One region of the Spirillospora sp. NPDC047279 genome, then DNA from elsewhere that is predicted to be linked to it. Evidence: riboswitches for the same ligand, from Rfam matches in the RefSeq annotation. Region 1 holds a riboswitch; the other holds the start of a gene.

Region 1 (3,398 bases):
CCCCGAGGGCGTCCTCCAGATCCTGCCCGGCGCCGGCCCGGTCGCCGGCGCCCGGCTGGTCGAGCACCCGGACGTCGCGAAGATCGTCTTCACCGGCTCCACCCGGGTCGGCAAGGAGATCATGTCCGCGGCCGGGTCGCGGGTGAAGCGGGTGACGCTGGAGCTCGGCGGCAAGAACGCCAACATCGTCTTCGCCGACGCCGACCTGGAGAGGGCGGCCGCGACCGCCCCGTACGCCGTCTTCGACAACGCCGGCCAGGACTGCTGCGCCCGGTCCCGCCTCCTGGTCCAGCGCGAGGTCCACGACCGTTTCCTGGAGCTCCTCGAACCCGCCGTCGCGGGCGTGGTCGTCGGCGACCCCGCCGACCCGGCGACCGAGATGGGCCCGCTGATCAGCGCCGCCCACCGGGCCAGGGTCGCCTCCTACGTCCCGGACGAGGTGGCGTTCCGCGGCTCGGCCCCGGACGGCCCCGGCTTCTACTTCCCGCCGACCGTCCTCGCCGGGCCGGGCGTCACCGATCTCCCCGCCTGGCACGACGAGGTCTTCGGCCCGGTCGTCACCGTCGCCCCGTTCGACGACGAGGCGGACGCCGTCCGGCTGGCCAACGACACCCCCTACGGGCTCGCGGGCTCGATCTGGACCCGCGACCTCGGCCGCGGCATCCGCATGGCCCGCGCCGTCGAGGCCGGCAACCTCTCGGTCAACTCCCACTCCGCCGTGCGCTTCTGGACCCCGTTCGGCGGGTTCAAGCGGTCCGGGCTGGGCCGCGAGCTGGGGCCGGACGCGCTGGACGCCTTCACCGAGACCAAGAACGTCTTCATCGCCACCGACTGAGGAGAGAACGTGCAGCGCTTGCAGGACCGGGTCGCCGTCGTCACCGGCGGGGCCAGCGGCATCGGCCTGGCCACCGCCCGGCGGTTCGCCGCCGAGGGCGCCCGGGTCGTCGTCGCCGACCTCGACGAGCCCGCGGGCAAGGCCGCCGCCGAGGCGGTGGGCGGCCTCTTCGTCAAGGCGGACGTCACGTCCGAGGACGAGGTGAAGGCGCTCTACCGGGCCGCCCACGAGGCGTACGGCCGCGTCGACATCGCGTTCAACAACGCCGGGATCTCCCCGCCGGACGACGCCTCGATCCTGGACACCGGGCTGGACGCCTGGCGGCGCGTCCAGGACGTCAACCTGACCAGCGTCTACCTGTGCTGCAAGCACGTGATCCCCTACATGCGCGAGCAGGGCAGGGGCTCGATCATCAACACCGCCTCGTTCGTCGCGGTCATGGGCGCCGCCACGTCCCAGATCTCCTACACCGCCTCCAAGGGCGGCGTCCTGGCCCTGTCGCGCGAGCTGGGCGTGCAGTTCGCCCGCGAGGGCATCCGGGTCAACGCCCTGTGCCCCGGCCCCGTCGACACCCCGCTCCTGCGGGAGCTCTTCGCCAAGGACCCCGAACGCGCCGCCCGCCGCCTCGTCCACGTCCCCCTGGGCCGGTTCGCCGACGCCACCGAGATCGCCGCCGCCGTCGCCTTCCTGGCCTCGGACGACGCCTCGTTCATCACCGCCGCGGAGTTCCTGGTGGACGGCGGGATCTCGGGCGCCTACGTGACCCCCGTCTAGGCCCTCGCGGGCGGTGGTAAAGGGGGGAAAGGCGCTGCTAGCCTTGCTCGAAAGCCGATGATCCCGCGCGGGAGAGTGCCCTGGCAGCCGGCCAGGGACGCCGAAGGAGCAAATCCTCCCCGGAACCTCTCAGGCCCACGGACCGCGCGGACCAGGCGACCTCTGGAAAGCGGGGACCAAGAGTCCCCCGCCGAAGGTGAAAGCCCCTCGGGGTGAAGCTCTCAGGCGCCGATGACAGAGGGGGAGGCACCGACGACGCCCGGTGCGCGGGTGGGACGATCGAGATCACGCGCGCCCGCGAACAAGGAGCCGACCCATGCCCGCCAAGAAGACGCCGCTGTACGACGTCCACGAGGAGCTCGGGGCCAACCTCGTCGACTTCGCCGGCTACCTGATGCCACTGCGGTACGCCAGTGAGACGGCCGAGCACGCCGCGGTGCGCGGCGGCGCGGGCCTCTTCGACCTCTCGCACATGGGCGAGATCTTCCTGCACGGCCCCCAGGCGGGCGCCGCCCTCGACCACGCGCTGGTCGGCAACCTGTCCCCGATGAAGGTCGGCAAGGCGCGCTACACGATGATCACCGCCCCGGACGGCGGGGTGCTGGACGACCTGATCGTCTACCGGCTGGCCGACGAGACCTGGATGGTCGTCGCCAACGCGGCCAACGTGGCCGTCGTCCGCGACGCCCTGACCGAGCGGGCCGCCGGCTTCGAGGCACGGGTGAACGACCTGTCCGACGCGTACGCGCTGATCGCCCTCCAGGGGCCGCGGGCCCAGGAGATCCTGGCCGCGTTCACCGACGCGCCGCTGCCGGATCTGAAGTACTACGCGATCTTCGCCTCGAAGGTCGCCGGGGTGGACGCCCTGCTGGCGCGGACCGGCTACACCGGCGAGGACGGCTTCGAGCTCTTCGTCGACGCCGGTGACGCGGTGGCGGTGTGGAAGGCCCTGGCCGCGGTCGAGGGCGTGGTGCCGTGCGGCCTGTCGTCCCGCGACACCCTGCGGCTCGAGGCGGGCATGCCGCTGTACGGGAACGAGCTGACCGCCGAGACGTCCCCCTACGAGGCGGGCCTCGGCCGCGTCGTCAAGCTGGACAAGCCCGGCGACTTCGTCGGCAAGGCCGCCCTCGCGGCCCAGGCCCAGACGCCGCCCGGCCGCACCCTCGTGGGACTGGTCGCCCGCGGCCGCCGGGCGCCCCGCAAGGGCTACACGGTCGTCACGTCGGACGGCACGCCGTGCGGCGTCGTGACGAGCGGCGCTCCGTCGCCCACACTGGGCAGGCCGATCGCCATGGCGTACGTCGACAGCGGCGTCACGGAGACCGAGCTCGCGGTGGACGTCCGCGGGCGGCAGGAACCTGTCGACGTCGTCAGCCTGCCGTTCTACAAGCGTTCCTGACACCTTTCGACCGAGATCCGAGAAGAGAGAGAAACGATCGTGAGCGTTCCGGAGCAGCTCCGTTACAGCGAAGAGCACGAATGGGTGTCCGGCCTGGACGGGGAGGGAGGCATCGTCACGGTCGGGATCACCCAGCACGCCGCCGACGCCCTCGGCGAGATCGTCTACCTGGAGCTGACCTCCAGCGAGGGAGACACCGTCGAGGCGGGCGAGACCTGCGGCGAGGTCGAGTCGACCAAGTCGGTCAGCGACCTGTACTCGCCGGTCAACGGCGAGATCACCGCGATCAACGCCGCGGTGATCGACGAGCCCAAGGTCATCAACGACGACCCGTACGGTGAGGGCTGGATCTTCAAGGTCCGCGTCAGCGACGAGCCGGGCGACCTGCTC
Region 2 (3,398 bases), on a different contig from region 1:
CCGAACCCCACGGTGCCGCCGAGATCGGCCCGACGCCGGTCTCCCGCGGTCCGGCCTCGGGACGCAGCGGGTGGCTCGGCAGGAACGGCGCCAGGTGCTCGCGGACGCCGACCGGGCCCACGCCGGGACCGCCGCCGCCGTGCGGGATGCAGAACGTCTTGTGCAGGTTGAGGTGCGAGACGTCGGAGCCGAACTCGCCCGGCCGGGCCAGCCCGACCAGCGCGTTGAGGTTGGCGCCGTCGACGTAGACCTGGCCGCCCGCGTCGTGCACGGACTTGCACACGTCGGCGATGGTCTCCTCGAACACGCCGTGCGTGGACGGGTAGGTGACCATGATCGCGGCCAGCTGCGCACGGTGCTTGTCGATCTTGGCGTGCAGGTCGTCGAGATCGATGTTGCCCTGGTCGTCGCACTTGACCACGACGACCTTCATGCCGGCCATCACGGCGCTGGCGGCGTTGGTGCCGTGCGCGGAGGACGGGATGAGGCAGATCGTGCGGGACTCGTCGCCGCGGGAGGCGTGGTAGCCGCGGATGGCCAGGAGCCCGGCCAGCTCGCCCTGGGAGCCGGCGTTGGGCTGGACCGACACCCGGGCGTACCCGGTGATCTCCGACAGCCACCCCTCCAGCTCGCCGATCAGCTCGACGTAGCCCTGGGCCTGCTCGACCGGCGCGAACGGGTGGATGTCGGCGAACTCCGGCCAGGTGACCGGCTCCATCTCGGTCGTCGCGTTCAGCTTCATCGTGCAGGAGCCGAGCGGGATCATCGACCGGTCGAGCGCGATGTCCTTGTCCTGGAGCCGGCGCAGGTAGCGCAACATCGCGGTCTCGGAGCGGTGCGCGTGGAAGACCGGGTGGGTCAGGTAGGGGCTCTCGCGGCGCAGCTCCGCGGGGATCGCCTCGCCGGACGGCTCGGGCGGTGCCCCGTCGAGGCCGAACGAGGCCAGCACCGCGGCGACGTCGTCGTCCCCGGTGGTCTCGTCGCAGGCGATCGCCAGGTGGTCGGCGTCGACCAGCCGCAGGTTGCGGCCGTTGTCCAGGGCCTTGGCGAGGACGTCGCGCGCCCGTCCCGGGACGCGGGCCAGCACGGTGTCGAAGAACGTCCCGTGCACGACCTCGACGCCGCCGGCGCGCAGGCCCTCGGCGATCTCGGTGGCGTGCCGGTGGGCGCGCCCGGCGATCGCGGCGAGGCCCTCGGGGCCGTGGTAGACCGCGTACATGCTCGCCATGACGGCCAGGAGCACCTGGGCGGTGCAGATGTTGCTGGTGGCCTTCTCGCGGCGGATGTGCTGCTCGCGGGTCTGGAGCGCGAGCCGGTAGGCGGTGGCGCCGTCGGCGTCGACCGACACGCCCACCAGGCGGCCGGGAAGCTGCCGCTGGATGCCCTCGGCCACGGCCATGTAGCCGGCGTGCGGGCCGCCGAAGCCGTACGGGACGCCGAACCGCTGGGCCGACCCCACGACGATGTCGGCGCCGGACTCGCCCGGCGGCCGCAGCAGGGTCAGCGCGAGCAGGTCGGCGGCGACGACCACCTGGGCGCCGCGCTCGTGCGCCGCCGCGGTGACCGGCGCCAGGTCGCGCACCGCCCCGGAGGCGCCCGGGTACTGGAGCAGGACGCCGAAGAAGTCGCCCTCGGGCAGGCCGCCGGACAGGTCGGCGGTCACGACCTCGATGCCCAGCGGGACGGCGCGGGTGCGGATGACCTCGATGGTCTGCGGCAGCGCGTCGGCGTCGACCAGGAACGCGCCGGGGTCCTTGCGCTTGGACACCCGGTGGGCCAGCGCCATCGCCTCGGCGGCGGCGGTGCCCTCGTCCAGCAGCGAGGCGTTGGCCACCGGCAGCCCCGTGAGATCGCTCACGACCGTCTGGAAGTTGAGGAGCGCCTCCAGGCGCCCCTGGGAGATCTCGGGCTGGTAGGGCGTGTAGGCGGTGTACCAGCCGGGGTTCTCCAGGACGTTGCGCAGGATCACGCCGGGAGTGTGGGTGCCGTGGTAGCCGAGCCCGATCATGGACCGGACCACGGTGTTGCGGTCGGCCAGCTCGCGCAGCCGGGCCAGCGCCTGCGGCTCGCTCAGCCCGGCGGGCAGGTCGAGGGGGCGGCCGGTACGGATCGCCGCGGGCACCGCGTCGTCGATCAGGGCGTCGGCGCTCGAGTAGCCGATCGCCGCCAGCATGCGGGCCTGGTCGTCGGGGGACGGGCCGATGTGCCGGTCGGCGAACGTGGTCCGCGGATGTTGCGGTGAGGCCACCGGTGCGAAGAACTGGGCGGTCATTGGGGAGCCTCCTGGGCTGCTGCGGTCGCTCAGGGCCACCAGCGGCCCCGCTGGGCCGATGGCTTGTCTCCCCCTCTGTCATGGGCACCTGAGAGATTCGCCCGCGCGGAACGGGATTTCCCCTTCGGTGAGGCCCCTCCCCCGTTTCGAGGAGACGGCGCCTGCTTTCCAGAGGTGCCTCGCCCAGCGGTCCTTTTGCCTGAGAGGTTCCGGGGAGGGTTGCCCCTTCGGCGCTCCACGCTGGCGGCGTGGAGTCTCTCCCGCACAGGGTCGACGGCATGTCCACTGGGAACTCTATCCAAAGGACGCCGGAAACGATCGCGGCGCCCCGCCCGGGGCGGGGCCCATGATCGGCCCGCGGGAGCGGCCCAAGTACGATATTCACAGCTCACGGAGCGGGGGCCAGGGGCGGAGAAGGGCACGAATGTCGGGTGAGGCCGCGCGGGGCGAGTTGCCGGGCCCCGCTCGACGCGGCGGCGCGTCGTCTGGGACGCTGATCGCGGTGACAGGTTCGGACGGCGGTGCGGCATGTCTCAAGGTGTGACGCACGACACCACGGAAGGCGCTCCCGAGATCCGGAGCGAGGCGCCCGAGCCCAGGCTCGGCGCCGGCCTCGGCGTGCCCGTCGACGAGCCGCCGCGCCCCGACCGCATCCGGCGCCCGGCCGACGCGTTCCGGTTCGTCGGCGCGATCCTGGGCCTGGCGGCGGTCCTGCTGCTGGTGTCCATCGCCAAGGGCACCACGCACGGCATCCAGACCGACATCGTCGAGGGCACCGCGCACGCGCCCAGGTTCCTGCTGACGCTGGCCACGCTGGTCTCCAGCTTCGGCGTGCTGGCCGTCCCGGTGGCGTTCGCGATCGAACGCCTGTTCCACAAGGACGGCGTGCGGGTCGCCATCGCCCTGCTGGCCGCGGTGATCGCGTTCGGCCTCACCATCGTCCTGGACGACTGGGTGGTGCCCGCGGCTCCGGGCGGCGTGCTCGACTCCCTCATCTGGGGCGGTACCGACACCGCCCCCGTCCACACCGACATCACCCCGGTGATCGCGTTCGTGACGGCGGTCGGCATGGCCGGCCGGGCCCGCTGGCAGGCCGTCACCTGGACGATGATCGGCCTTGCCGCGC

Evidence for each region. Region 1 has a riboswitch for glycine ahead of gcvT (glycine cleavage system aminomethyltransferase GcvT). Riboswitches for the same ligand answer to the same signal wherever they lie in the genome.
Region 2: it holds a riboswitch for glycine, as region 1 does, so the genes downstream of both, gcvP (aminomethyl-transferring glycine dehydrogenase) here and gcvT (glycine cleavage system aminomethyltransferase GcvT) in region 1, are expected to answer to the same signal.

The regions. Positions count from the first base shown of each region.
Region 1 covers NZ_JBEYUA010000003.1:413,596-416,993, reverse strand. Annotated here, with positions in the region: gene ABZ810_RS09155 (aldehyde dehydrogenase family protein) at 1-835, shown strand, start outside; gene ABZ810_RS09150 (3-oxoacyl-ACP reductase) at 845-1,609, shown strand; glycine riboswitch at 1,668-1,764, shown strand; gene gcvT (glycine cleavage system aminomethyltransferase GcvT) at 1,926-3,008, shown strand; gene gcvH (glycine cleavage system protein GcvH) at 3,048-3,398, shown strand, end outside.
Region 2 covers NZ_JBEYUA010000022.1:100,834-104,231, reverse strand. Annotated here, with positions in the region: gene gcvP (aminomethyl-transferring glycine dehydrogenase) at 1-2,272, opposite strand, end outside; glycine riboswitch at 2,339-2,449, opposite strand; glycine riboswitch at 2,450-2,545, opposite strand; gene ABZ810_RS40465 (lysylphosphatidylglycerol synthase transmembrane domain-containing protein) at 2,801-3,398, shown strand, end outside.